2 regions of the Pseudomonas sp. SCT genome follow, and region 1 is predicted to be linked to the other one. Evidence: riboswitches for the same ligand, from Rfam matches in the RefSeq annotation. Region 1 holds a riboswitch; the other holds the start of a gene.
The links. A riboswitch is a leader RNA that binds a small molecule or an ion and turns the genes downstream of it on or off. The one in region 1 is predicted to bind cobalamin.

Region 1 (14,550 bases):
GACGCTTGCGGGTGGACGTCCCCAGCCCACTGGCGCGGATGATCCTGATTCCGACATTGCCGGCGTTTTATGCGAAGTATCCGGACATCCAGCTGGACATGGGCGTCAGTGATCGGCGGGTGGACCTGATCGGGGAGAACGTGGACTGCGTCGTGCGTGGTGGGGAAATCACCGACCAGTCACTGATCGCCCGCCACGTCGGCGACCTAAGACTAGGCGTCTACGCGGCACCAAGCTACCTGGCGCGCAGCGGCGTGCCAGCCCTTCCGAGCGAGCTGGAAAACAGCCACCACCGCGTTGTCGGCTTTCTCTGGGGTCGCACCGGCAAACCCACACCGTACGTCATGCAGCGGCAAGAAGAGCAGGTTCAAGTACACGGCCGCTATGCGCTTGCCGTGGACGACGGCAATGCCTGTCTGGCCGCGGGGCTGGCCGGGCTGGGCATCATCTGGCTGCCGGAGTACATGGTCAGAACGCACCTGGCCAACGGCGAGCTGGTGCCACTGCTGCAAGACTGGCGACTCGATGACATGCCGCTGTATCTGGCATTCCCGCCGAATCGACATGTCAGTGCCAAGCTGCGCGTGTTCATCGATTGGGTCGTCGAGCTGATGGCGCTGCATGCGCCCGTGCGCGACCGCAGACCGGAGGCCAGCCGCTAGAGCTGCACCGCCAGCCCCACCAGCACCGCACACTCCACCAGCTCCAGCAGCGCACCGGCGGTGTCGCCGGTGGTGCCGCCGAGGCGACGCAGCATGGCGCGCCGCGCCAGCAGGAACGTCACCACAGCCAGTGCCAGAGCGATCAGCCCGCTGCTGCCGAACAGCAGGCATCCGATTGCTACCAGGAGCAGAACGCCCTTCGCCCAGGTGCGCGGCAGATTCGTTGCCAAAGCATGGCCAAGGCCATTAGGCCGCACGTACGGCGTGCCAAGAAACAGCGCCAGCAGCACCGCGCGACCCAACAGGGGCGCCAACAGAAGCGCCACATAGTGCTGGGCCTGCAACAAAGCCAGCAGCGCCGCGAACTTGAGTAGCAACAACAGCACCAGGACCACCACGGCCACCGGGCCGCTGCGCGGGTCCTTCATGATCTGCAGCGTGCGCTCGCGGTCGCCGAAGCCACCCAGCCAGGCGTCGGCGCTGTCGGCCAGGCCATCGAGGTGCAGGCCGCCGGTCAGCGCGGCCCAGAGGGTGAGCAGCAAGGCCGCCTGTAACAGCGGCGGCGCCCCATCCAGCACAAACGCGGCCAGACAGAGCAACGCGCCGAGCAACAGACCGACCACGGGGTAATACAGCAATGAGCGCCCCTGCTGCTCGGGCTCCGGCATTGCCGGCAAGCGGATCGGCAGGCTGGTGAGAAATTGCAGGGCGATCAATAGCGGCAGCATCGGCACGTCCCTATTCGCCAACGGCGGTGAGTTCGCCCGCCGAAAAAGGGCTGAGCGGAAGCAGCTCACCGTGGGCGACTACCACCTCCATCAGCCGCTCCCGTGGCAAGCCGCGCGCGCGCGCCAGCAGCAGGCGCATCACGCCGGCATGCCCGACGATCAGCATGCGCTGCCCGGCGAAGCGTTGCTGCAGCCGGGTCATGGCAGACAGAACCCTCGCCTCGAACTGCACCAGCGGCTCACCACCAGGCGGCGTAAATCCATAGGGATCGGCCCAGAACAGGCCGAGCGCCTCGGCGCTGTGCTGCATCAGCTCCGCGGCGCTACGACCTTCCCAGTCGCCAAAATGCAGCTCGCGCAGATCTGGCTCCAGCCGCAGCGGCAGGCTGTGCTGCGCGGCGAGCTCGTGAGCGAACGCGGCACAGCGCTGCAACGGCGAGCTGACCAGCACGTCCCAAGGACCGGCATGGCCTACGGCACCACGCATTTGCTGCCAACCACGCTCAGTCAGCGCATCGTCGAGGCTGCCGCGAAAGCCGCCGCCCTGCTCGGTCTCGCCGTGGCGCAGCAGGTCGATACGGGTCGTCACGCCGACTGACCCGAAACCGCCGCCTCGGCGAAGGTGGCCATCTCGTTGTGCAACGCGCAGGCCTGCTGCAGCAGCGGCACCGCCAGCGCCGCACCGCTGCCCTCGCCGAGGCGCAGGCCGAGGTCGAGCAGCGGCGCCGCCTCGAGCGCCTCCAGCAACGCCAGGTGGCCGGGCTCGGCGGAGCGATGGGCGAACAGTAGCCAGGGCCGGCACGCCGGATTCAGGCGAACCGCGCACAGCGCGGCGGCGCTGCAGATAAAGCCATCGACCAGCACCGGGACGCCGAGCTGCGCACAGCCCAGATAGGCTCCGGTCAACGCCGCCACTTCGAAGCCGCCAAGTCGGCGCAGGGCTTCCAGTGGCGCGCCGCAGTGCGCGGCATGCAGCCGCACGGCGCTCTGGATGACCTGTTCCTTGTGTCGAACGCCGGGTACATCCAATCCTGTCCCCGGCCCGACCAAGGTTAGCGTTGAACGCGGCAGCAGCACGGCGGCCAGCGCGGCGGCACTGCTGGTGTTGCCGATACCCATCTCGCCGCCGATGAATAGCTGCGCCCCGCCGGCTGCCGCGCGCTGCGCAGCTTCCCGTCCGGCCGCCAGCGCCTGCCACAACTGCTGCTCGCTCATCGCCGGCTGCCGCATGAAGTTGGCCGTACCCGGACCGAGCCGCAGATGGCTGACGCCGTCCAGCTGCAGCGGCTCGACCGTGCCCAGATCGATCACTTCCAGCGGCGCAGCCAGCCGGCGTGCCAGCACGCTAAGTGCCGCGCCGCCAGCGACGAAGTTGCGCAGCATCTGCCCGGTCACCGCCTGCGGGAAGGCCGAAACGCCCTCCTCCATCACCCCGTGATCGCCGGCGAACACGCTGATATGCACGCGCTCCGCCTGCGGTCGTTCGCAGCCATGCAGGGCTGCCAGCTCGACCGCCAACTGCTCCAGCCGCCCGAGCGCGCCCTGCGGTTTGGTCAGCTGGTCCTGCCGGGCCAGTGCGCGCTCGCGCATCACCGCATCCAGTGGCTGGCATGCTCCATTCCACCATTCGTCCATCATGTCGCTCCTTTGAGAATCATCGGCAGCCCGGCGACCATGAAGGTCACCCGCTGCGCCCGTTCCGCCACGGCCTGGTGCAGCCAGCCGGCTTCGTCCACATAACGCCGGGTCAGCTCACCCAGCGGCACCACGCCGAGGCCGGTCTCGTTGCTGACCAGCAGAATGCGGCCCGGCAACTCGACCAGGCATTCGAGCAAGGCATCGCACTCTTCGGCAAGGCGCGGCGGATCGTCGAGCATCAGCAGATTGGTCAGCCACAGGGTCAGGCAGTCGACCAACAGACAGCGCTCTGCGCCGGCCTGCTCGCGCAGCACCCGGGCCAGCTGCAGCGGCTCCTCAACCTGCGCCCAGTGCGCCGGGCGCCGCTCACGGTGATGGGCGATGCGCTCGGCCATCTCGCCATCCAGCGCCTGGCTGGTGGCGATATAGGTAACGGCGAGACCGCTCTCCAGGGCTTGCCGCTCGGCAAAGCGACTCTTGCCCGAGCGGGCGCCACCAAGAATCAGTTCCCGCATGCTCAGCCTCCAAGCCCGCAAAGCGCGCGTAATCGCGGGGTATCCAGATGCATCTCGACCAGATCGGCCAGGCGCTCGATCTCGCGTTCGCGCAGCGCGTGGTAGTCGACGGTCTGCACCGCGTCGAGCCCGGCCCAGCGCAGCAGCGCCGCACAGGCCTCGGGCCCTTCGAACAGGCCGTGCAGATAGGTGCCGAGGATCTGTCCATCGGCACTGATGGCGCCATCGCAGCGCCCGTCGTCCAGTCGCACCGCTGGCTGCTCGAGGGCCGGGCCACTGCTGACGCCGGCATGGATTTCGTAGCCGGTAACGCGGGCGCCGCCCGGCAGCAACCGGCCGGTGACGTTGCGCAGCTGTTTTTCAGCCTCGAGCACGGTGGCGATATCCAGCAGGCCGAGCCCTGCGCTTTCGCCCGCCGCGCCTTCCAGCCCGAGAGGATCGGCAATGCGCGTGCCGAGCATCTGCAAGCCACCGCAGATACCCAGCAGCTTGCCGCCATAGCGCAGGTGCTTCCAGATGGCCGTCTCCCAACCATTGGCACGCAGCCAGGTGAGGTCGGCGCGCACGCTTTTCGAGCCGGGCAGGATGATCAGATCGGCGGCGGGAATCGGCTGGCCGGGACCGACGAATTGCAGGTCTACCTGCGGGTGCAGGCGCAACGGGTCGAAATCGGTGTGATTACTGATCCGCGGCAGCACCGGCACTACCACCTTCAGCGCCTCGCCGGTCTTGCCGGACTGGCGCACGTCGATGGCATCCTCTGCCTCCAGATGGAAATCCATCAGATACGGCAGCACGCCCAGCACCGGCTTGCCGGTGCGTTGTTCCAGCCAGTCGAGGCCGGGCTGCAACAGCGCTATATCGCCACGGAAACGGTTGATGACGAAGCCCTGCACCCGCGCCTGCTCGCTTTCCGAGAGCAACGCCAGGGTGCCGACCAGATGGGCAAACACGCCGCCCCTATCGATATCGGCGATCAGGATCACCGGGCAGTCCACCGCTTCGGCGAAACCCATGTTGGCGATGTCGCCGGCGCGTAGGTTGATCTCCGCAGGCGAGCCGGCGCCCTCGACCATCACCACGCGATAAGCCGCGGACAGCCGGCGATGCGAGTCGAGCACCGCCTGCATCGCCACGCGTTTGTAATCGTGGTAGGCGACAGCGTCCATGCTGGTGACCGCGCGGCCGTGGATGATCACCTGGGCACCGATGTCGCTGTTGGGCTTCAACAGCACCGGGTTCATGTCGGTGTGCGGCGCAAGATTCGCCGCCTGCGCCTGCACCGCCTGAGCCCTGCCGATTTCGCCGCCATCGGCGGTCACTGCGCTGTTGAGTGCCATGTTCTGCGGTTTGAACGGCACCACCGCGACACCCTGGCGTGCCAACCAGCGGCACAGCGCCGTCACCAGCGTGCTCTTGCCGGCATCCGAGGTGGTGCCCTGCACCATCAGCGTGGTCATGGATGTTGCTCCCTGAAGGATTGCAGCGCCTGATCCAGGCGCGCCCAGCCGACATCGGTCGGCAGGCCGAAGCGCAGGCTGGAAGGCTGAGCGAAAAGCCGGGTGAGAATGCCGCGACGGGCGAGAAAGTCATGCAAGAGCGCGGCGTCGGCGCTGACCCACCACTGGAACAGTGCGCAGCCACCGAGCGGCGCCAGCTCGTGGCGCCGCAGCAGATCAACCAGACGCTGGCCGTCGCAGTGCAGGCATTCGCGCTGACGCTGTTGAGCGGACTGATCAGCCAGCAGCTCGGCAGCGAGCTGCCGGGTCGGGCCATTCACCGTCCAGGGCCCGAGCAGCCTGGCGAGGGAACGCAGCAGGCCGGCATGGGCCAGGACGAAGCCCAGTCGCGCGCCGGCCAGGCCGAAGAACTTGCCAAACGAGCGCAACACGATCAGCCCCGGCAGGTGGCTGTGCGCAGCCAGGCTGTGCTCGGGCGTGCAGTCCATGAACGCCTCGTCCACCACCAGCCAGCCGCCGTAGGCTGCCAGGTCGCTGCGCCATTCGAGCAGCCGTTGCGGTGCGACCAGCTGACCGGTGGGGTTGTTCGGGTTGACCACCACCAGCACGTCGAGCTGGTCCAGGGCACGCGGTACGCTGGCCTCGCAGAGCTCGACCACGCGATGACCGGCGCGGCGCCAGGCCTCGGCGTGCTCGGCATAACAGGGAGAGATGATGCCGACTCGTGCCGAACCGCGCAGGCGCGGCAAGGCCTGAATCGCACTCTGCGAACCGGCCACTGGCAACAGCGCACGCGCGCCATAGCACTGTCGGGCCGCCGCTTCCAGGCCATCATCGGGCTCCGGCAGGCGTGTCCAGGCGCCGCTGGAAATGCTCGGCAACGGCGGATGATAAGGGGCGATACCGGTGGAAAGGTCGAGCCAATCCGAAAGCGGAATGCCGTAGCGCTGCGCCGCTGCGCGTAGACGTCCACCGTGCTCAAGCATAGAGCCAGCCACCGAACAGCAGCGCCAGCAGCCAGACGCCGACGCCCGCCCAGACCAGATCCAGCGCATGCTCGATATGCCGCGCCTGCGGAGCCTTGCCCCGCCCCAGCTCGGGCCGCGCATGCACTTCACCGTGATAAATGGCGGAGCCGCCCAACACCACACCCAAAGCTCCAGCCCCGGACGCCATCACCGGACCGGCGTTGGGGCTGTCCCACAGCGGCGCCTGGGTGCGCCAGCAGCGCAGCGCGCGCCGGGTTCGCCCAAGCAATGCATAGGTCAGCGCAACCAGCCGCGCCGGCAGGTAGTTGAGCAGGTCGTCGATGCGCGCCGCGGCCCAGCCGAAGCGCTCGAAGCGCGCGTTGCGATAGCCCCACATGGCATCCAGCGTGTTGCTCAGGCGGTACAGCACCACACCCGGCGCACCCGCGACGATAAACCAGAACAGCGCGGCGAACACCGCGTCGCTGCCGTTCTCCAGCACCGACTCGGTAGCCGCGCGGGCCACGCCCTCCTCGTCCAGCTGCGTGGTGTCCCGGCTGACGATCCAACCTACGCGGCGTCGCGCCTCTGGCAGATCGTTTCGCCACAGCGCCTGCGCCACCGGCATTGCATGCTCGCCCAGGCTGCGCAAACCCAGGGCCAGATAGAGCAGCACGATCTCCACCAGCCAGCCGACACTCGGTAGCAGGCTTAGCAGCCAGGCCAGCAAGGTCAGTGGTAGCACCGCCAGGCACCAGGCGGTCACCCCGTGGCTGCGCCAGCCGCGCGCCGCAGCCCCGTTGAAATGCTGTTCCAGGCGATCGGCCAGGCGACCGAAGGCCACGAGTGGATGCGCCCGCTTCGGCTCGCCAAGCAACGCATCCAGCAGCAGCGCCGCGCTAACGGTGAGGAAAAGACTCACTCGGCCCTCTGCGCACAGGCACTGATCAGCGCATGCAGCTGGCGTACGCCGTCTGTCAGCACCGCCGGGCCGGGGTTGAGGATGTCCGGCGACTTGATCTCGTGCAGCTGGCCCGTGCGCACCGCTGGAATCGCCTGCCAGCCCGGCCGGGCCGCCACCTGCTCCGGCCGGAAGCGGCGCCCGCACCAGGAGCCGACGATCAGCTCCGGCGCGCGGCGCACCACTTCCTGCGGGTCCTCGATGATCCGGTCCTTGGCGCGCTTGCATGAGGCCAGCTCGGCGAAGCAGTCCTCGCCACCGGCCAGTTCGATCAGCTCGCTGACCCAGGCGATGCCGGAGATCAGCGGCTCGTTCCATTCCTCGAAATACACCCGCGGCCGGCGCGGCAAGGCGGCGGCGCTGGCGCGGATGACGTCCAGCCCCGCCTGCAGTTCAATGGCCAACGCCCGCGCGCGCTCGCCGGCGTGCACCAGCGCACCGAGGGTCTTGATCATGCGCAGGATGCCGGCGATGTCGCGCTGATTGAACAGGTGCACTTCCAGCCCTTCGCGCGCCAGCTCGGCGAGCATGTCGCCCTGCAGGTCGCTGTAGCCGAGCACCAGGTCCGGTTCCAGGGCGAGAATCTGCTCATGCTTGACGCTGGTGAAACCGCTGACCTTGGGCTTCTCCTTACGCGCCTGCGGCGGCCGCACGGTGAAGCCGGAGATGCCGACGATGCGCGCCTGCTCGCCAAGCAGGTACAGCGTTTCGCAGGTCTCGGTGGACAGGCAGACGATGCGCTGCGGCCCCTTGCTCATTTCGCCTCCCAGGCATTCTCGAAAACCAGTTCGTGCAGCGGTCGTGGCGTGGTCCAGCCTTCCAGTGCCAGCATCGGTGCCGGGTAGAACTCATGCACAGGCCCGAGGCAGAGGATCGCCACCGGCTTGGCGCCATCCGGCATGCCGAGCAAGGCAGCCAGCGCGGCGGGATCGAACAGTGACACCCAGCCCATGCCCAGACCTTCCGCCCGCGCCGTGAGCCAGAGGTTCTGGATCGCGCAGGCCAGCGAGGCGAGGTCCATCTCCGGCAGCGTGCGGCGGCCGAAGATATGTTGCTCGCGGCCATCCATCAACGCGGCAACCAGCAGCTCGGCACAATCCTCGATGCCTTCCACCTTGAGCCGCATGAACTCGGCGGAACGTTCGCCGAGCGCCTCGGCCGTGCGCTCGCGCTCCTCACCGACCAGATCGGCGATGGCCGTGCGCAACTCGGCGCGGCTAATGCGGATAAAGCGCCACGGCTGCATCAGGCCGACGCTGGGGGCCTGATGCGCGGCCAGCAGCAGCCGCGACAGCAGCTCCGGCGCCACCTCGCCGCCGGCGAAATGGCGCATATCGCGGCGCTCACCGATGGCGCGATAGACCGCCGCGCGCTCCTGCTGGCTGAAGGCATGCGCGCTCATGGCTTGAGCAGCGCCGCGGCGGCTGACGGATCGGACGGCAGGTAAAAGTGGATATAGGAGGCCGTCAGCCGGCCATCTCGATAAACCGCTTCGGCTGTGCGCTTGTAGTTCGGACACTCGCCGCGAGCCAGCGGCTCGAGTGGCGACTCCAGCGCGGAATGATGGAACGTGTGGCCGCGCAGCCGCCCTTCCGGCAGCTCAACTTCCTGCAACGCCAGCGCAGTCAGACGCTTCTGCATGCGCGCCTCCCCGGGCAGCAGGCCGAGCATCTGCGCGCGCTCGTCGCCGCGGTCGGTCAGTCCGTCGAGCAGGTAGAGCATGCCGCCGCACTCGGCGAGGATCGGTTTGCCAGCCGCATGGTGCGCGCGAATCGCCTCGGCCATCGGCCCGTTGCGCGACAGTGCGCGCAGATGCAATTCGGGATAACCGCCCGGCAGGTACAGGCTGTCCACGGCCGGCAAGCGGGCGAAGCGCAGCGGCGAGAAGAACAGCAGCTCGGCGCCCAACGCCTGCAGCAGGTCGAGATTGGCCTGGTAGAGAAAGGCGAAGGCGGCATCGCGTGCGACACCGATGCGTACACCCGCCAGCAGGGGTTCGAGCGACGCGCTGGCCGGCGCGGCGAAGCTAACCGGGGCAGGCAACTCGGTGTCCGCACTGAGCGCCAGGGCATCGGCCGCGGCATCCAGACGGGCGTCCAGATCAGCCAGTTCCTCGGCCTGCACCAGGCCCAGGTGTCGGCTTGGCAGCTCCACCTCGGCGCTGCGCGGCAGGGCGCCGTACCAGCGGATCGCCTGCGGCAGGCTGTCGCGCAGAATCTCGCCGTGCCGGGCGCTGCCGACCCGATTGGCCAGCACGCCATCGAACGGCAGGTCCGGCTGGAAGCTGCTCAGCCCGTGCGCCATGGCGCCGAAGGTCTGCGCCATGGCCGAGCCATCGATGACCGCCAACACCGGCACGCCGAAGCGCCGCGCCAGATCGGCCGCCGAGGGCGAACCATCGAACAGGCCCATCACCCCTTCGATCAGGATCAAGTCGGCCTCGCCCGCCGCTTCCCAGAGCAGGCGCCGCGACTCCTCTTCGCCGACCATCCACAGATCAAGCTGATAGACCGGCCGCCCGCTGGCACGCGCGAGGATCATCGGGTCGAGGAAGTCTGGCCCGCACTTGAACACCCGCACGCGCTTGCCCTGCCGCGAGTGCAACCGCGCCAGAGCCGCAGTGACGGTGGTCTTGCCCTGACCGGAAGCAGGTGCGGCGATCAACAGCGCCGGGCAGTTTCTACTGGTCATCGCGGTCTCTCCTGCTGTTCATCGCGATTCCTCTCGTTTCGCCCATGCGTCGCGCGCAAGGAAGTGCCGCGCAGACAGTACATCCAGTACGGCAAGCGGCGCTGACGCAGCGCCCGGCGCAGGGGTGAGCGGGAGCATCAGAACTCGACGCCTTTCTGCGCCTTGACCCCCGCCTTGAACGCGTGCTTGATCAGGCCCATCTCGGTGACGGTGTCCGCCGCCTCGATCAGCCCGTCCGGCGCGCCACGGCCGGTGACCACCACGTGCTGCAGCAGCGGCCGCGACTCGATGTCGGCGAGCACCGGTGCCAGCTCCAGATAGCCGTACTTCAGGGCGATGTTCAGCTCATCCAGCACCACCAGGCCGATCTCGGGATCGGCCAGCAGCTCGGCGGCAACAGCCCAGGCTTCGCGGGCCTTGGCGATGTCACGCTGGCGATCCTGGGTTTCCCAGGTGAAGCCCTCGCCCATCACGTGGTAGCGAACCTCGTCCGGAAAGCGCCGGAAGAACGCCTCCTCGCCGGTGCTGGCCGCGCCCTTAATGAACTGCACCACGCCGACCTTGATGCCATGGCCGAGCGCACGCGCCACCATGCCGAAGGCCGAGCTGCTCTTGCCCTTGCCGTTGCCGGTGTGCACCAGCAGCAGGCCGTACTCGTCCTGCGCCTCGGCGATCTTCTCGTCGATCAGCGCCTTCTTGCGCTGCATGCGCGCCTTGTGGCGATCATCGCGTTCGCTCGATTCGCTCATACGCGGGCCTCGTCACGCTGCCCGGCCCAGGCGCGCAGGCCGACAAAAAGCACCACGGCCACGCCGACATACAGCGCCAGAGTCGACAGGTAGCGCGGGTAGTAGGTGGCGATTCGGTCGGCCAGCAACATTAGACTCGGCTCGGGGTAGCGCCCGGAGAAATAGAGGAAGCCGCCGCCAGAGAACAGATAGCAGACGAAGGCACTCGCCATCACGCACAGCGCCAGAGTTGCCAGGCTGCTGAAATGGTCACGATGCCAACGGGCGTAAAGCCGGCCGCCCAGCCACAGCGAACCGTACGCCGGCACCAGCATCCAGTAGGCCGGCGACATGCACCAGTCGCTGACACCGGCCCACTGGATCGCGGCGAAATCCAGTAGCGAGGCCTCGAGAAACAGTGCCGGAAACACCCACTTCGGCCGCACCAGCACGCCGGCGAGGAAGAACACCGCCCAGGATGCGCTCGGCAGGTTCACGCTGGCGAAGTGCTGTCCGCGGGTCATGGCCAACAGCGCAGCGAGCGCTAGGCCCACCAGCAGCTGGTATCTCGGGGCAAGCTTGATCATTGCAATCTCCTTCTGTGGGCGCGGGCGACATGCCCGCGCCGCGGTCTTACAGCGCCTGGTAGCGCACGGTCAGGTAAGCGGCCTGGCCGGGCTGGTTGTAGCCCTCGGCGGTTTCGTAGTCGGCGTCGAGCAGATTGGCGACGCGTGCCTGCAGGCGCCATTCAGGGGTGATGCGGTACTCGCCGCGCAAATCGAGGGTGGCGTAACCGGACAGCTCCTTGGTGTTGGCGAGGTCGTCGTAGCGCTGTCCCTCGGCGTGCAGGCTGGCCCCGATGCTGAAGGCACCGAGCCGGCGGTCGAGGTCAAGGTTGAATAGCTGCTTGGCCCGGCGCGCCAGTTCGTTGCCACGGTTGGCGCCGGCGGATCGGTTCTCCGGTTCCAGCAGGCTGTAGTTGGCATTCCAGTCCCAGCCGAGCAATTGGCTGCCGAGCACCAGCTCGACACCGCGAATGCGCGCTTCCTGCACGTTCGCCGGCGCGAAAATGCTGGCGTCATAGGCGATGAGGTCATCAACCACGGTGCGATAGGCATTCACTGCCCAGTGGCCCCAACCATGCTGCCCGGCAAGGCCGACTTCGAGGCTCTCGGAGGTCTCGGCATCCAGCGCCGGATTGCCATAGTCGGGGAAGTACAGCTCGTTGAAGGTCGGCGCCTTGAACGCGGTGCCGTAGCTGATGGTGCCGCGCAGCCAGTCGGTCAGCGCGTAGCCGTAGCCGATGTTGCCGGTGTCGTGCTGGCCGAACTGCTCGTTGTCGTCCCGACGCAGCGACAGCTGCCAGTCATGGCGGCCGACCCCGCCCAGGTACTGAGCGAAGTAGCCGTCGTTGTCCCGGGAATCCTCGGCATACGGCGTGGTGCCGTTGACCTCGTCGCGCTGGTGATCGGCACCCAGGATCAGCGTATGCCCCGCGGCCAGCTCGATATCGTTCTGCCAGCTGAGCGTGTCGCGACGGCTGTCGAAGCGTGAATAGAACTGCCCGTCCTGATAGGCATCGGATTTGTCTTCGCTGCGCCCGGCCTCCAGCGTCACCAGCCAGGGTTCCAGCGGGCTGAAGCGCGCACGGGTGCCGAAGACCCTCGACTCACCATCGGCATTGGCGCCGAAGCCAATATTGCGTTTGAGTTTCTTGCTGTAGGAAACCTGGTCGTAGTCGTTATGGGATTTGGCCTGCAGCAGGTTCGCGTCCAGCTCCAGGCCGTTGTCGAAGCGGTAGCCGGCGCTCAGCGTCGCGGACAGGTTGCGATAGCCGTCGGCGTCGTTTTCGTAGCCACTGGTACCTGCCGACTTGACGTTGATGCCGTCGGTATCCGAACCGCTGACGCCCAGGCTGTACCAGCCACGACCGTCGCCGCCAGACACGCCGGCACTGCCAGTGTAGGTGTCATGAGTGCCATAGCCGGCGGAGAAGAACGGCTTGACGCCCTGCCCCTGGCCCTTGCGGGTGAAGATCTGGATCACCCCGCCGATGGCTTCCGAGCCGTACAGACTGGAACGCGGACCGCGCACCACCTCGATGCGCTCGATCAGCTCCAGCGGCAGATCCTGCAGTGCGGCACCACCGGCCGTTACCGAGCCGATCTTGATGCCATCGATCATTACCAGCACGTGATCGGACTCGGTGCCACGCATATACAGTGACGTGGATTTTCCCGGCCCGCCGTTGTTGCTCAGCGAAACACCGGGCAGCTGCCTGAGCAACTCGGGCAGCGAGGTCGCCTGGCTACGCTCGATCCGCTCACGGTCGATCACGGTCACCGCAGCGAGGCTTTGTTGAGCCGTCTGTGCGGTGCGGGTGGCGGTCACCACCTGTTGCTGGAGATCCAGCGGGGCTGCGGCCAGCTGGCCGATGGAAAAGGGGAAACTGCCGAGCAACACATAGGCCGCTGGCTTGAAACGGGGCTTGCAAGTCAAGGTACAGGTCTCCGTCGTGCCCACCCGCACGACTGAAAGTCGACGAAGACAGACGGAGGAACTGCAGAAGAGAAGTGAATACCACGAAGGATACGCACCCGCCCAGCGCCCGCCGCACTGTCAGTGAAATGCGACAGGCCGGTCTCCGGGCTTGCGAGCGTACGCCTTGCGGCGTCCCGAAACCGCGCCTTCCCATGCGTTGAGCACAGTGGCTTTTAGGGTTTCTCGACTCGCCTACCGTTGCGGGGGCAGCGCCGGAATCTTCGTGAGAATGGACCGGCTTCCCTGTTTCACCCCTCCTTTGCCAAGGGGGGCACCTGAGGCGACGCGGAGGTTAGTCCAAGGCCGGGCTTGACGCAACCGCGGGGTTGTCGCAGCGCCCTGCAATCTTCGCTTGCATCTCGCCGCTTGGAACGGCGGACGCCGAAAGGCTTCGAATGCAACAATGCCCCGATCAGCCAGGACCCGTATTCGACGCCCATGACCAGCATCGTGCAGATTTCCGATACCCATTTCGGCACCGAACAAGCCAGCGTGGTTCAGGCGCTGGAAGACCACATACGCGAACACAGCGCCGACCTGCTGGTGTTCTCCGGCGACATTACCCAGCGCGCCCGCCGCGAGCAGTTCGCCAGTGCCGCCGCCTTCGTGCAACGCGTAGAAGCCAATGGGGTGCGCGATACGCTGGTAATTCCGGGCAATCACGACATCCCGCTGTACAACGTCTTTGCCCGCCTGTTCACGCCCTACGGCAATTACCGCCGGCACTTTGGCGATCAGCTGGAGCCGGTATTCGAGAACGACGACATGCTGGTGATCGGGCTGAACACCACCCATCCTCGTCGGCACAAGGACGGCGTGGTGACGGCACGGCAAGTGGAGCGGGTGGCGCAACAGCTGGCCGCTGGCGATCCGGGAAAGATCCGCATCGTGGTGGCGCACCAGCCGTTCGGCGCGATGGTGCCGAGCGATCTGCGCAACCTGCAGCACGGCGCCGAGCCCGCGCTGCAACGCTGGGCCGAGCACGGCCTGGACCTGGTGATGGGCGGACACATCCATCTGCCCTATGTGCTGCCGTTGTCCAAGCAGTACACCGGCCTCGCGCGGGAAATCTGGATGGTGCAGGCGGGCACCACGCTCTCGACCCGCCTACGCGGCACCTCGCCGAACTCCTTCAACCGGCTGAAGTTGCATCCCGGACAACAGAAGAAGGTCTGCGTCGAACGCTGGGATCTGCTCGAGGACCGTTTCGTACTGGGTTCGCACTTCAATCTGAGCTGGTGACCCTCGGCACGCTTGGCCGGGCCATCAGCCCATCGAGAGACCGATCAGATACACCCCGGCGAAGCCGATGTTGAAGGCGATAAACAGGTAGAGCATGTGCCGCAGGTAGGTGCCAAAGGTCAGCCCCGGCACCTTGCTCATCGCGACAATACCGGAGGCCGAACCGATCACCAGCAGCGAACCGCCAACCCCGACCGCATAGGTCAGCACCATCCATTCGGCGACCCCCATTTCCAGTCCGGACTTGAGCAGCGCGGCGGTCAGCGGCACGTTGTCGATCGCCGCGGACATCACACCCATCAGGTAGTTGGCCACCACCGCCGGCACTTGGTCATAGATGTGCACCAGCCCGTCGAGCACACGAATCTCCTTGAGCATGCCCACCAGCAGGAGGATGCCGAGGAAGAAGAACAGCG
Region 2 (14,550 bases), on a different contig from region 1:
GCCAGTGGCGCGGTGCTGCGGGTCGATGGCGTCGAGCGTCACTACAACCTGAGCCGCGAGTACAGCGGCGCCTACGCCACTCCAAGCAAGACTCAGCTGAGCGTCGCCAAGGGCACCGGCGGCCATTACTGGATCGCCGGGGCGATCAATGGTCAGCCGATCCAGTTTCTCGTCGATACCGGCGCTACCTCGGTGGCGATCAACGAACATCAGGCGCGCCGGTTGGGCATCGACTACCGGGTCAACGGCCGGCCGATGGTGGTGAGTACCGCCAGCGGTACTGCCAAGGCCTGGCGCGTCCATCTCAACAGTGTGAAGGTCGGTGCGATCGAAGTGATCGGCGTGGAAGCGGTAGTCGTCGAGGGGGGCTCGCCCACCGAAGCGCTGCTCGGCATGAGTTTTCTCGGTCGCGTCAGCTGGCGCGAGGAGCAGGGCGTGCTGGTGCTGGAGTCGAAGACGTCCTAGCAACCGGTCGCCAAGCTCGCTGAGCGGCACGATTGGCGCTTACGCTGGCAAAACTCTGCGGCCTGATTCGTCTTTTGTTGGTGTTACAATGTCCGCTTTTCCGCCTCTGGGATTTCCGCCCGTGTCTGTCGTGTTCGTCGCCGCTTCCCAACTGCCGACGCCGTTCGGTGTGTTCACCATGCATGGTTTTCTCGACCAGGACACTGGCAAGGAGCATGTCGCGCTGACGCTGGGCGATGTGGCCGATGGCAAGCCGGTGCTGGGCCGTCTGCATTCCGAGTGCCTGACCGGCGATGCGTTGTTCAGCCTGCGCTGTGATTGCGGCTTCCAGCTGGAAGCGGCCCTGCGGGCGATTGCCGACGAGGGCCGCGGCGTGCTGCTCTATCTGCGCCAGGAAGGCCGCGGCATCGGCCTGCTGAACAAGATCCGCGCCTACGAGTTGCAGGACGCCGGCGCCGATACCGTTGAGGCCAACGAGCGCCTGGGCTTCGCGCCTGACATGCGCGACTACGGCATCTGCCTGCCGATGCTCGAGCATCTGGGCATCGCCGAAATCAAGCTGATGACCAACAACCCGCGCAAGGTCAAGGCGCTGCAGGGCTTCGGCATTCGCGTCGCCGAGCGCAAGCCGCTGCAGATCGCGCACAATCCGCATAACCGCAAATACCTCGCCACCAAGGCCGGCAAGCTCGGCCACATGCTCGGCGAGATTCACCAGGGCGAAGCCGAGCAGTCGTGACGCGAGCCGCCGCCCTTCGCCAGCTCGCACGTGATGGCTGGCTGCATACGCTGCTGATGGTGCTGCCTGTGCTGGTGCTTGGGCGCACATCGGTGGTGTTTGCCGATTGGGGTCTGCCGCTCTTCGCTGCCGGCCTGGTTTCGCTGTTCTTCAGCCTGCGAGCCTTCACCCGCTTCAAACATGCACTGATCGCCACCGAACAGGCGCTGAACGGCCCGGTGGAGGACGATGCTTGGAGCGATCTGCGTCGTGTGCGCCGTCGCGGTCTGCTGATCGCCTCATTACCGGCATGGTTCGGCGCTGCGGGTGCGCTATTCGGCATGGAGCCGGTTGCTCGCCTGTTGCTGGTATTTGGCAGCCTGGTGTTGCTGGTGCTCTACCGCATTCCGCGGCAATTGCATTGATGCGACGTCTGCTACTCGCCGCGCTGGTTTCCCTGGCGTCATTGCCTGCGTTGGCTGCCGAGCGAGTAGTGAGCCTGGCGCCATCGCTCAGCGAGATCATGCTCGAACTCGATGCCGCCGACCGCTTGGTTGGCGTTCTGGATGGCGGCGAGCGGCCAGCTGCGCTGCAGTCGGTGCCTTCGGTTGGGCGCTACGGCCAGGTGGAAATGGAAACCCTGCTCAGCCTGCGTCCTGATCTCGTGCTGCTCTGGCCGGACAGCGTGCCGCGTAGCCAGCGAGAGCAGCTGCAGCAGTTCGGTATTCCCGTTCTAGTCGTCGAGCAAACCCGTCTCGAAAGGCTGGCCGAACAATTCGTCGTGGTCGGCAATGCCGTCAATCGAGCCGAGGAAGGGGAGATACTGGCCGAGCGTTTTCGCCAGGGCTTGGTCGAGCTGCGCCGGAAGTATGTACGTGAGCACCCGCTGCGGGTGTTCTATCAGATCTGGAATCGCCCGCTGTATACCCTCGGCGGACAGCAGATCATCAGCGAAGCGATCGAGGTGTGTGGTGGGCAGAATGTTTTCGCCGATCTGACCCTGGCGGCGCCTCAGGTCAGCATCGAAGCCGTGCTTGCTCGCGATCCTGAAGTCATTCTGGCCGGCAGTGGTGCGCAGCTGGATGAGTGGCAGGCCTGGCCGCAGCTCAGTGCTGTGCGCGATGGGCGATTACTGGAAGTCCCCGACAAGGGGCTGGAGCGGCCGAGCTTCCAGATGCTGGGGGCGATCGGGAAGCTCTGCGAAGTGATGGCGGCAGCGCCCTGAGCGGGCGCGCCGGTTAACGCGACTACAGCGACGGAGTCCAGGTGATGGCGAACAGCGCCGTACGGCCTTCGGTGTTGTATCCGTAGCGTCCGTTGGAGGTGCTGTAGGTCGCTTCGGCGTAGTCCTTGTCGAGCAGGTTATCCAGCTTCAAGTCGAGCTTGAGTTCCTGATTGGCACGCCAGCTGCCACGCAACCCCACCAGGCCATATCCACCCATTTCGATGTCGTTGTCCGCGTCGTCGTAGCGACCGCTGACGGCTCTCCAGCTAGCGCCTACCGAAAACTCGCCCAGCTGGCGGTCCAGATCCAGGCTCAGCGTGCGCTTGGCGTGACGGGCGAGTGTATGACCGCTATCGCGATCGCGTGGGTCGATCAGGCCGGCAGCGAGGCTGGTCTGCCAGCCGAACACGTCCTGCCGGAGAGTGGCTTCCAGGCCATTGATCCGCGCGGTCTGGACATTCTGAGGAATCCAGAAGGCGTCCGAGACGATGGCGTCCTCAATGTCAGTGCGGTACAGCGACAATTCCAGAGAGCCGCTTTCGCTATAGCGGTTGCGCCACTGCAGCTCGTAGCTCTTAGATTTTTCGGGCGTAAGGTCCGGGTTTCCATACCACGAGTCATAAAGTTCGTTGAATGTCGGGGCGCGGAAGCCCTCGCTGTAGGAAACGACCACGTCATTGCGGGTATCCAGCGGTACGGTAAGTGCCGCGTTCCAGGTGTTTTCGCTTCCGTACTGCTCATTCTTGTCATGCCGCAGGCCAATCTCTGTAGAGAACGCATTGCCGGTATAGCGGTGCTGGATGAAAGCTGCCTGGTTCCAACGTGAATCTTGGGCAAAGTCGCTCGAACTGTGCAGTTGGTCCTCATGCCAATCGGCACCGAGCAACAACTGATGAGCCGGATCGAGCTGAAGCGTGTTTACCCAACTGGCTGAGTCACGATATGTCGAGTAGCTGTGAAACACATAGTCAGGAGCCAGTGGGCTGTCGTTTCCGGTGTCCCGCTTGTCCTCGCTGTGCCCGACCTCAAAGCGGCTGTTCCAGACATCATTGAGTTCGGCGTCAACGAACCCGGAGACGCTGCTTAGCTGGAAATCCACGGTCGGCTGAAAGCCTTCGAAGGTGTCGTCGAACTCAATTTCGCCTCGCTGATCCAGCGCGCTGATACCCGCCTCGAACCGATCATTAAAGCGGTGCGCAAGATTCAGGCTAAGCGAGCGGTTGCGGTAAGCGTCATCATCGCCATTGGCGCCGAAGCTATCGCGCGTCGCATCGATACCTTGGGTTTCATCCAGCGCGGCCCCCAGGTTGAAGCGAGTCTGGCCATTCCCACCGGAGAGGTTCAGGCTGCGTTCGAAGGTGCCGTTGCTTCCCGCGCCGAAGCGGACCTCAGGCGCAAGCCCCTGACCGCTGCCTTGGCGAGTGAAGATCTGCACCACCCCGCCGATGGCATCCGAGCCATACAGCGCAGACCGCGGGCCACGCACGACTTCGATCCGCTCGATCTGATCGGGGCTGAGAAATTCGAGGCTGTTGGTACCACTGGACGCTGCCGCGATACGCTGACCGTCTACCAAAACTAGGGTCTGGGTGCTGGCGGTACCGCGCACGAACAGGCTGGTAAGGCTTCCCGCTCCGCCGGAACGGGCGACGCTTACGCCCGGCACACGCTCTAGCAGTTCGGCAACGCTGCGAACCTGCAGGCGCTCGATGTCGTCTCGGTTGAAAACGGTGGTGGCCGCCGGGGTCTGGCTGCGTCGCTGTGGTTCGCGGTTTGCGCTGACCACCGTGTCGGAGAGCTTAAGCGCTTCTTCTCGCGACAGATCGGCCGCGTATGCGTGAGCACCAGGCAGCAGCGCCACGGCCAGGGCAAGTCGGGACAGTTTCATTCTTGGAATTCCTCAAAAGATCGCAGACTTTTGAGGAGGGCAGGAACAAGCGCGGGGATGACGGGCAGCAGCGCTTGACGGTGCTGCCCTCCGCAACACCAGTCGAATCCGTCAGGCCGGTCTCCGGGCTTTCGACGCGCATCACGCTCACCTTCCCATGTCGGAACACAGTGGCTATGGAGCGGACGGCGATCCCAAGGATCGCGGTCGATTACCGTTGCGGGGGCAGCGCCGGCCTTGCTCATCGAGCGCACCGGCTTCCCGTTTAATGCGGACCTTGCGGTCGTACACACCTGGGCGGATAAGAAAACGCGCGAACCTTACGGCTGGTGCTGGGGAAACACAAGCGGACGAATGGCCGCAAGGGCCGCCAGCGCCTGTGGTTTCCGAGCAAAGCCGCGTTCCAGGGCTGCTCACAGGTTGCGCGAAAAACGCGATGGAGTTGCGCGCAGCGGGATGTCTAGCGTTCGACGTCGACCTTTATGAAGGCCCCCCGACAATCTGCAGATCGCTTTGCCCATTGCCCTGACGCCGTACACGGATCTGCACCGGAATGCGCTCGTGCATCTCCGCGACGTGGCTGATCACCGCCACCTTGCGGCCCTGGGCCTGCAGCGAATCCAGCGCGTCCATGGCGATCTGCAGCGACTCGGGATCGAGGCTGCCGAAGCCTTCGTCGATGAACAGCGATTCGATCTTCAGCTTGCTTGAGGCCATCGATGCCAAGCCCAGCGCCAGGGCCAGCGAGACAAGGAAGGTTTCGCCGCCGGACAGCGAATGCACCGAGCGCAGTTCGTCACCCATTTCGGTATCCATCACCAGCAACCCCAGCGGGCTGCCGCCGCGCTTGAGCCGATAGCGCCGCGCCAGTTGGCGCAGCTGCACGTTGGCGTGCTGCACCAACAGGTCGAGGTTGTAGGCCTGGGCGATCTTGCGGAAGGCGCCGCCGTCGCTGGAACCGATCAGCGCGGCGATGCGTCCCCAGCGCTGGTGCTCGGCCCGCGCCGCGTCGATCTGGGTGAGCAGCACCTGGCTCTGGCTGCGGCGTTTGTCGTCGTCGATCAGCTGGGCGCGGGTTTCCGCGCAGCGTTGATCGGCCTGCTCGCACTGCTGCAGTTGCTCGGCATGGCGCTGTTGCAGCTGCTCGGCATCCGGGGCTTCGCTCTGCTGCTGTTTGTGCAGGTTCAGGCGGTTGAGGCAGCCGTCGAGACGCTCGTGACAGCGGGTCAGGTTTTCGCTGTTCTCTCGCAAGCGCTGGCGCGCCTCGGCGATCAGCTGGTCGTCCATGTGCAGCAGCTGGGCGAGGGTGGCGTCGTCCAGCTGCGGACGGTCGGCGCGCCAGCTTGCCAGTTCGGCGTTCAGCGCATCGCGTTCCTGCGCCAGTTCGGCATGGCGCTGACGGCAGTTCTGCTGCTCGCTGTGCAGGCGCGTCAGGCCGAGCTTGCTCTCGTTGAGCTGCTGATCGATCGCGGTCTGCGCCTGGCGGGCGGTCTGGATTGCCGCATCCAGCTGCTGTTGCCAGGCGCTGGCGCTGCTTTGCTCGCCAAGGCTGGTACGCAGCGCCTGCTGGCAGGCCAGCAGCAGTTTCTCGCGCTCGCTCAGCCGCGCGCTGCAGCTCGTCTGTTTCTCCTGGCGATGGCGTTGCTGTAGCTGCTCGTCGCTGCGGCGCTGCTCGCACTGGCGCAGCTCCTCGGCCCGCTCGGTCTGCGCCTGCAGTTGCTGCAGTCGCGTGGCGATGCTGACGTCCAACTGCATAAAGGTCTGCGCCGGATTTTCGCGCCAGCGCTGCAGCTGTTCGACGGGGAGCAGCTCGGCAAAGGCCAGCAGTTCCTCGTCGAGCTGTTGGCTGTCGCGGGTCAGGGCATCGCGTTGGCGGGCGAGCTGCTGAGTCGCCTCGACACAGGCTTCGCGCGCGGCCTGCCAGGCCTGCTGCAGGGTTTCGCTGCGCTGTTGCAGGGCGAGCAACTGCTGCTGACGCTGGCTGGCGCTGGCGATCTGCTCTTTGAGATTGGTCAGCTGCGTTTCCAGCCATTGCGAACGCTCGGCTTCCGGCTGCTCAAGCAATCGCGTGTGGACGGGCAGGGCGAGCAGGCGCGGTGCCAGGGCCTGCAGCTGCAGCTCGACTTCGCTCTGGCGTTGTTGCGTCTGGCGCAACTGCGTGCTGAGCGCGACGTGGCGGTCACGCAGCTCCTGCAGGCGCTGGTCCTGTTCCTGTAGCGCCTGCTGCGCGCGTGCGGCCTCGCTGTCATCGTGGCGGTCGAGACTGGCGACCAGCGTGTCGGTCTGCTGCCAGGGATGCTTGTCGCTGCCGCAGACCGGGCAGGGCTCGCCGGGGACCAGCGCCGCGCGCAGCGCTTCGACATTCTCGCTGCGTGCCAGACGTTGGCGTTCGAGCAGGGCAAGGGTGACCTTGAGCGCCTGCTCGGCAGCATCTCGGTCGCTGCGGACCTGTTTGCCCAGCGGCACCAGGCTGTCCAGTTCGGCCTGCTGGCGGCTGTGGGCGTCGTTCAGTTCACGCTGGCTGGCGGTGAGCGTGAGCTGCTGCGCCCAGAGCTGGTGCAGCGCATCGGTTTCGCGCTCGGCCTGGCGCCATTCATCGAGCTGTCGATGCAGCTGGGCCAGCTGTTCGGCCAGCCCGAGTTCGCTGTCGCGCTCGCGTTGCAGATTATCCAGCGCCTCGCGCGCCAGGTTTTGCTGCGTCTCGGCGGCCTTGGCTTGCGCTTCCAGCGCCGGAAGTTCGCTCTGGCCCTGTTGCAGGCGCGCTGCCAGCTGAACCGCCTGTTGCAAACGCGGACGGTAGCCACCCCAGGCGGCACAGAGCGGTTGCAACGCTGTGCTGGTCTCGAGTTGCTGCGTCAGTGTCGCCAGTTGTTCGGCGGCGCGCTGTTGCTGCTCACCAAGCTGCTTGAGCGTTGCCTCGCCGGCGCTGGCCGCGGCATCGGCCTGGGCGCTTTCTTCGCGGATCGAGGCGAGGTCGGCGTTCAGATGGCTGAGGCGCTCCTCTTCGCGGCGCGCTTGCGCAAGCCTCGGTTCGGCCGTCTGCCGCGCCTGTTCGGCTGCGCGCAGGTCGTTGCCAGCGGCTTCGCACTGCCTCTGCAAGCTGTCGAGACGTTGCTGCAGGCTTTGCGCCTCGTGCTGCAGGCGAGTGAGACTTTCGGCGGTCTTGCCGAGCAGGGGTTCGAGTTCCTGCTGACGCAGAAAACGATGGCGCTGCGGCGCGAGCAGTTCGAACAGGTCGAGAATACGGCGGGCTTCGGTCAGGCTCTCGCGCTCGCCTTCAGCGTCTTGCAGCTGCTGGCGTGCGGCTTCGCGCTCGTTTTCCAGGCGCTGCAGTTCGCTGAGCCATTGCCGCTGGGCTTCGAGCACCTTGAGCTGTTGTTGCAGCTTCTTCAGTTCATCGAGCTGGGCCTGATGCTCACGCTCCAATGCGTCGCGTTGCTCTGGCTCCATGGGCTGCAAGCCGCCGGCCTGCTGTTCCAGACGGGTAAGATTTTCCTTCGCCTGCTTGGCGGCCTCGAAGGCAGCCTGGCCGAGTCGGCTGTAGAGCCCGGTGTCGGTGAGCTTTTCCAGCAGCGTGCCGCGCTCGTTGTCGTCGGCCTTGAGGAAGGCGGAAAACTCGCTCTGCGCCAGCAGCACGGCGCGGGTGAACTGTGCCAGGGTCAGGCCCAGGCGGGCTTCGAGCAGTTCCTTGAACTCGCGCTTCTTGCCGCTGGCCAGCAGCGTGCCGCTGTCCAGATCGGTGAGGCTCTGGCTGCTGGCCTGGAGGCGGCCGTCGACTTTTTCGCGGGCGCGTTTGACCTCCCAGCGGGCGCGGTAGCGGTGGCCGTCGACGCCAATGAAATCCACCTCGGCATAACCGCTGCCGCAGCCGCGTCGCAGCAGGTTGCGCTCGTCGCCGCCGCCGATCTCGGCTTCAACGTCGGGGACCTTGTTTAATGGTGAAACGCTATCCAGTCGCGGAGTGCTGCCGAACAGCGCCAGGCACAGGGCATCGAGAATGGTGCTCTTGCCAGCGCCGGTGGGCCCGGTGATGGCGAACAGGCCGGCGCTGGCCAGGGGTTCGGAGGTGAAGTCGATGACCTGCTCGCCGGCGAGCGATGCCAGGTTCTTCAGGCGGATGGCGAGGATTTTCATCGGTCATCCTCCTCATGGGCGAACTCGACCCGTTGCAGCAAGGTGGCGAAATCCTCCAGCGCCTGGTCGTCCGCCGGGTTGCCGTACTCGACTTCCCAGGCGCGGGCGAACAGCTCCTGCGGGGTGATCTGATCGAGGCCGAGCAATACTTCCGATTCCGTTTCGCCGCGCTTGCCGGCGTATTCGCTGGCAATGCGTACCAGTCGGCAGGCCTTGCCGGTTATGGCGATTTCGATGCGCTGGCGCAGGTCCGGCAGCGGTTCGTCGAGCAGCACACGTACCTCCAGCCAGGGCAGGTGGTCGTCGAACAGCCCGGTTGGCGGCAGCGCCTCCAGCGCGGCGATCACCTCGGCCAACGGTGCGCGACCGATACGGATCATCTCCACTGCGCGTGGAACCGGCAGGCTTTCGACCTGTACCAGCGCTTCGCCATCGAGTTCGACCAGCAGCACCTGATGCGGGTAGTTCACCTCGGCAAAGGACAGCGGCAGCGGCGAGCCGCTGTAGCGGATGCGCGTCTGCCCGGCGACCTGCTGCGGCTTGTGCAGATGGCCCAAGGCGACATAGGCGACGGATTCGGGGAACAGGCTGGCCGGCAGCGCCTCGGCGTTGCCGATGACGATGTTGCGCTCGGACTCCTCCGACACCGCGCCGCCAGCCATGTGCGCGTGGCTCATGGCGACCAGCGCCTGGCCGGGTTGGCGTGCGGTTTCGGCTGCAGTGATCAGTCGCTCGTGGACCTGGCGGATGCCGGTCATGTAGTCGTCGCCCAGCTCCATTCCGGTGACTTCGGCCGGTCGCAGGAAGGGCAGAGTGAGGCACCAGGCGGCGGTGTTGCCCTTGGCATCATGCAACGGCACGAGCAGACGCCCGTGGTCCAGCTGGCCCTCGGCGACCCAGCTGATGCGGCCTACGGCATGTGCGTTGAGGCGCTTCATCAGCGGCGCCGGCAGCTCGATGCGCCCGCCGGAGTCGTGGTTGCCGGCGATCATGACGATGTCCAGCTGCGGGAGTTTTTCGTGGGCGCGGACGATGAAGTCGTAGAGCCGCTCCTGGGCCTTGAGCGGCGGGTTGACCGTGTCGAAGACGTCGCCAGCGATAAGCAGGGCATCGGCGCGGTGGGCGACCAGCTGGTCCAGCAGCCAGGCGAGAAACTGCGCATGTTCGTAGTCGCGGTCCTGACCGTGGAGGGTCTGGCCGAGGTGCCAGTCGGAGGTGTGGATCAGGCGCATGCGAGGGAGTTTTCTTCGTAGGTGTCACGACGGACCGCGACTGGGTGGAGGAGGTTGGGCGCAGCGTTTGTGCAGCGTATCCGTAGGCGCGGAGGAGGGTGTCGAGTCTCTGCTGGCGAAGCTTTTGGACGTTGGCTTCGCGGGATACGGCCTGTCGCGGTGATGGGTAGATGCATTGGTTTCGCCCTCCTGGGCGAGTCCCTTTTGGCAGTCGCCCCAAAAGGAACCAAAAAGTCTTGCCCCTGCATCCGGGTCTCGCTGCGCTCGACTTCCCTCATTCCATCCACGTTCCAGGGGCCGGCGTACAAGGGCCATCCATGGCCCTTTACGCCTCTCGCGGCATCCATGCCGCTCGCTCCCCTCCACGCGGATTTCATTCGGCCTCCTGAACGGGGCGTTCGGCGTCGCCTGACAGATTGTTGACTGGTAAACGAGCGAAGCGTCCTCACGCTATTAATAAACTTACAGACGACTCGGTCTCGAATCCCCTTCAGGAGGCCGAGCGTAGGTGCTGCGCAGGGGGACGCGAGGCATGGATGCCGAGCGAGGAGCGATGGGCCAGGGATGGCCCTTCGCGACGACCCCCGGAGCAGCGCCGGAGCGAGGGAAGTTTTGCGAAGCAAAACCCGTATGTAGGGGTGGCCTTCTTTTTGGTTACTTTTTCTTGGCCACACAAGAAAAAGTGACGCGCCGTGCAAGGCGCAACCTGCTGGTCGGGTCGAGGAAAGCGCGGCGTCGTACGCATAGGTCTGCGCCGGCAACAGTTCGTGAGCAAGCTCGTTGCTACAAATGGTCAAGCCATGCGAGGCGCAATCTGCAGGTCGGGCCGAGGAAAGCGCGGCGTCGTATGCACAGGTTTGTGCCTGCACCTGATCGCGAGCAAGCTCGCTCCTGCAGGTGGTCACGTGACGCCTAACCCTCACGAGTACAACCACCCCTTCAACGCCTGCAGATTCCCCACCTGCAACTGCTGCGCCGCTGCATTGGCCTGCACGGTATTCGGATCGATCCCGAAGCGCTGCAACACGTACTGCACCAGCGCGCCGCGGGTCTCCACTGGCAGCTGGCCGTCGACCATGCCGAAGTCCACTTCGATGATCGCCTTCTGCGCCTGGCTCAGTCGCGCATCCGGCTCGATCAGCACGGTCACTGGCGTGTTCCACGCCTCGTCCTGTTCGCGGGTGTGTTCGCTCGCGTCCATCAGGTCCGGCTCGCCGCGGAAGCGGCTGAGCACGAAGTCGCGGTACTCGCGGTTCTTCTCGCAATAGGCGCGCACATGCCAGCGCATGCCGGTGAACACCAGCGTGTGCGGCGCCATCACGCGAATCTCAACATCGGGGTTGGCCAGCGAGACGTACTCGCTCTCCAGCCTCAGGCCCTCGCGGCAGGCCTGCAGGATCGGTCGCAGCACCTCCGGGCGGATGCTGCGGTCCGGTACCTGCAGCACTTCGGTGTGCGCATAGGCCAGCGCCAGGCCCTCGATATGCGGGGCGCGCACGCGGTTCTGGTCGAGCAGGTGCAGGTAGGCGCTGGCGCTGCCGTCGATGAACAACGGCTGAAAGCCTTTGGTCGGCTTGTAGCCCTTCAGGTGGCGGTCATATGTCAGGTTTTTGGGCGCATGTTCGTTCAGGTAGGTGTTGATGTCCTTCGATGCCTGCTGGCGACTGATGCCGAAGCTCTGCATCAGGTGGCCCGTGGTCAGGCGGCCTTCCCACCAGGCGATGGTTTCGATCAGGCGGTAGCGCAGCGCCAGGTCCCAGCGAATCTGACTGATCGATTGCTTGCGTTTCATCGCCTTTGCACCTGTGCCAAAGATTTACATGCCTATGTCGAGCAGGTCGACGTGTCGTGCAAAGCTACATATATTCGGAGCGTGTTTCAACTCGATCCAGTGGATGAGGTGACCTGACATGAGCCTGCTGATCAATGCCTTGGTGATGTCCTGTGTGGCGTTCGTTTCAATGCTTCTTCTGGCGTGGCTGGCCTATGGCGAGGACGATCGGAAGGGGTGACAACGGTTACAGTCATGTGAAGACAGCAGGCTTCCCGATAGACGGCATGAATCTCCGAGCGTAGAACCGGGTCTTTGTCTCAGGCTCATTGCTAGAGATGCTCCATGAAGACTCTGTCCCGTCATTTGGCCGATACCTTCACCTCGCAATACCGGACCCGCGTGGAACCACAGGCGGACGGCAGGTTGGAGGTCCATGTCGGTTACCCGATCAATGGCACCCATGCGACGCGGATCGTGGCCGGGTATCAGGTACAGAACACCCTGCTGGTTGAAACCATCCTCGAAGACATGCGCAACGAACTGGCCCGCCCGCAATAAGCTTCAGCGCGTCGCCGGCAGTACGATGCGTACGCGCAAACCACCCAGCGGGCTTTCTTCCAGACGCCACTCGCCACGCCAGGCCGTCAGGATATCGCTGACGATCCCCAGCCCCAGGCCATGACCCTCCGCCGACTCATCCAGCCGTACGCCGCGGTCGATGACCTGTTCCCGCTGCTGCTCCGCAATCCCCGGTCCGTCATCGTCCACCAGCAGGATGAAGCCGTTGTCGTCGCGCTCGATGGTCAGTTCGACGCGGCTGTTGGCCCATTTGCAGGCGTTATCCAGCAGGTTGCCGAGCAGTTCGAGCATGTCCTCGCGATCACGTGGCAGACGGCAGCGGTCGGGAGCGTGCCAGCGCAGGTCGAGTCCGCCACGGTGGATCATCGCCAGCGTATCGAACAGCGCCGGCAGTTCGGCATCGCAATCGAAATGAGCGCCCGGCAATACGTCGACCGATAGCCGTGCGCGGCCCAGTTCGCGGCTGACGCGCTGCTGGATCTGGCTCAGCTGCTCCTGCAGGCTGGCCTGCAGCTCAGGATGGGCGGCCAGTTCGTCGCGCTGCACCAGACTGCCGAGTACCGCCAGTGGAGTCTTCAGCGCATGACCGAGGTTGCCCAGCGCGTGCCGCGAGCGTTGCAGTGTTTCATCGGTATGGGTCAGTAGATGATTGATCTGCTCCACCAGCGGCTGCAGCTCGCGTGGTGCTTGCTGGTCCAGCTGCTGGCGCTGGCCCTGCTGCAGCTGGGCGATCTGCTGGCGCGCGCGCTCTAGCGGTCGCAGTGCCAGGCCCATGGCATAGCGCTGCAAAAGCAGCAATGCGAGCAGCGCGAAACCGACCAGCCCCAGACCGCTGAGCCGTACACGAGCGAAGCTTTCGAGGACCGGCGTGTAGTCCTGCGCCACGCTGATGATGATCGGCTGCCCGTCACGGCGGTACTCGGCGCGGTAGCCCAGCAACCGCTGGCCCTGTGGGCCGTCGAGTAGTTCGTCCGCCAGCCCCGCACGTTCCGGCCATTCTGGTGTGGCGTCCCACAGCGAGCGGGAGCGCCAGGTTCGCCCGGGCAGCTCGATCTTGAAATAGTGGCCGGAAAAGGGGCGCTGATAGCGTGGATTGAGACGCTGCAGATCCAGCTGGGCACCGTTCGGTCCCTTTACCAGGGCGATCAGCAGGCCTTCGGTTTCCTCGCGCAGGTCGGTTTCCAGGCTACGCTTGAGCCCCGATTCGAACAGCCAGAGGCTGGTCTGCACCAGCACCAGCGTGACCAACAGCAGGGTGGCGATCAGTGCCAGGCTGAGGCTGCGCTGGATGGACTTCACGGCTGGCCGCCGAAGCGATAGCCCTGGCCGCGGCGCGTCTCGATCAGCTCGCGGCCGAGCTTGCCGCGCAGGCGATTGATGTGTACCTCGATGACGTTGGAATCGCGTTCGGTTTCGCCGTCGTAGAGGTGTTCGGTCAGTTGCGTTTTAGAGAGCAGCTGGCCCGGATGCAGCATGAAATAGCGCAGCAGGCGGAATTCACCCGCGGTGAGCTCGATATCCTGGCCATCCTTGCTACAGCACTGGCGCGATTCGTCCAGTTCCAGGCCGCCAGCCTGCAGCAGCGGCTGATTGGCCAGGCCGTGGGCGCGGCGCAACAGCGCCTGGATGCGCAGTAGCAGCTCTTCGGGATGGAAGGGTTTGGTCAGGTAATCATCGGCACCGGCCTTGAGGCCATCGATGCGTTCGGCCCAGGAGCCGCGCGCGGTGAGGATCAGCACCGGCGTGGTGAGGCCGCCGGCGCGCCAGGCCCGCAGCACCTCCAGCCCCGGTTTGCCAGGCAAGCCGAGGTCGAGAATGATCAGGTCATAGGGCTCGCTAGCGCCCTGGTATTCGGCGTCGCGGCCGTCGGCCAGCCAGTCGATGGCATAGCCGTTGCGGCTGAGACTGGCGACCAGTTCGTCGGCCAGCGGAACGTTGTCTTCGACCAGTAGCAGGCGCATCAGTCTTCTTCATCCTTGAGCAGGCGCCCATCGCGGGCATCCAGTTCGAGCTCGCGGGCAATGCCTTCGTTGGTGAGCAATTCGATTTCGTAAACGTAGATGCCATCCTCCTCCTCCAGCTCCGCCTCCAGCAGGCTCGCCCCCGGATAGCGTTCCATGGCGCGCTGGAGCAGCGCTTCCAGCGGCATGATCAGGCCCTCGCGGCGTAGCCGCAGGGCCTCATCCTGGTCCAGGTCGCGGCTCGCCGCCGGAGTGGCAGCGAGCAGCAGGGTCAGTGGAACGGTTACGAGAAGGGGGACACGCATGGATGGCCTCAGTCGTCCTGATGGTCCTTCAGCACTTCGCCAGTCTTGGCGTCGAGCTCGACGTCCCATTGCACACCTTTGTCGTCGCGCAGTTCAAGCTGATAGACGTAGCGACCGTATTCTTCTTCCAGTTCGGTTTCCTCGACGGTGGCGCCGGGGTGCTTGGCCAGTGCCGCTTCGTTGAGCTTTTCGAACGACTGGATGGTGCCGGCATCGCGCAGCTTGAGTGCTTCGTCGGGACCGATGTCCTTTGCCATGGCCAGGTTGGC

Region 2: another riboswitch for cobalamin. It lies ahead of BHD08_RS20625 (TonB-dependent receptor domain-containing protein); the one in region 1 lies ahead of btuB (TonB-dependent vitamin B12 receptor).

Annotation. Positions count from the first base shown of each region.
Region 1 covers NZ_BDJA01000005.1:38,253-52,802, reverse strand. Annotated here, with positions in the region: gene BHD08_RS13715 (LysR family transcriptional regulator) at 1-662, shown strand, start outside; gene BHD08_RS13710 (adenosylcobinamide-GDP ribazoletransferase) at 659-1,390, opposite strand; gene cobC (alpha-ribazole phosphatase family protein) at 1,401-1,979, opposite strand; gene cobT (nicotinate-nucleotide--dimethylbenzimidazole phosphoribosyltransferase) at 1,976-3,025, opposite strand; gene cobU (bifunctional adenosylcobinamide kinase/adenosylcobinamide-phosphate guanylyltransferase) at 3,025-3,543, opposite strand; gene BHD08_RS13690 (cobyric acid synthase) at 3,546-5,003, opposite strand; gene cobD (threonine-phosphate decarboxylase CobD) at 5,000-5,989, opposite strand; gene cbiB (adenosylcobinamide-phosphate synthase CbiB) at 5,982-6,893, opposite strand; gene BHD08_RS13675 (cobalamin-binding protein) at 6,890-7,690, opposite strand; gene bluB (5,6-dimethylbenzimidazole synthase) at 7,687-8,334, opposite strand; gene BHD08_RS13665 (cobyrinate a,c-diamide synthase) at 8,331-9,623, opposite strand; gene cobO (cob(I)yrinic acid a,c-diamide adenosyltransferase) at 9,761-10,372, opposite strand; gene BHD08_RS13655 (hypothetical protein) at 10,369-10,938, opposite strand; gene btuB (TonB-dependent vitamin B12 receptor) at 10,985-12,850, opposite strand; cobalamin riboswitch at 12,969-13,186, opposite strand; gene BHD08_RS13645 (metallophosphoesterase) at 13,331-14,134, shown strand; gene nhaD (sodium:proton antiporter NhaD) at 14,159-14,550, opposite strand, start outside.
Region 2 covers NZ_BDJA01000010.1:64,741-79,290, forward strand. Annotated here, with positions in the region: gene BHD08_RS20605 (TIGR02281 family clan AA aspartic protease) at 1-465, shown strand, start outside; gene ribA (GTP cyclohydrolase II) at 587-1,204, shown strand; gene BHD08_RS20615 (hypothetical protein) at 1,201-1,608, shown strand; gene BHD08_RS20620 (cobalamin-binding protein) at 1,608-2,408, shown strand; gene BHD08_RS20625 (TonB-dependent receptor domain-containing protein) at 2,431-4,296, opposite strand; cobalamin riboswitch at 4,393-4,608, opposite strand; gene BHD08_RS20630 (AAA family ATPase) at 4,777-8,430, opposite strand; gene BHD08_RS20635 (exonuclease SbcCD subunit D C-terminal domain-containing protein) at 8,427-9,662, opposite strand; gene BHD08_RS20645 (YafY family protein) at 10,582-11,454, opposite strand; gene BHD08_RS20650 (hypothetical protein) at 11,779-11,994, shown strand; gene BHD08_RS20655 (sensor histidine kinase) at 11,998-13,314, opposite strand; gene BHD08_RS20660 (response regulator transcription factor) at 13,311-13,976, opposite strand; gene BHD08_RS20665 (PepSY domain-containing protein) at 13,976-14,281, opposite strand; gene BHD08_RS20670 (PepSY domain-containing protein) at 14,290-14,550, opposite strand, start outside.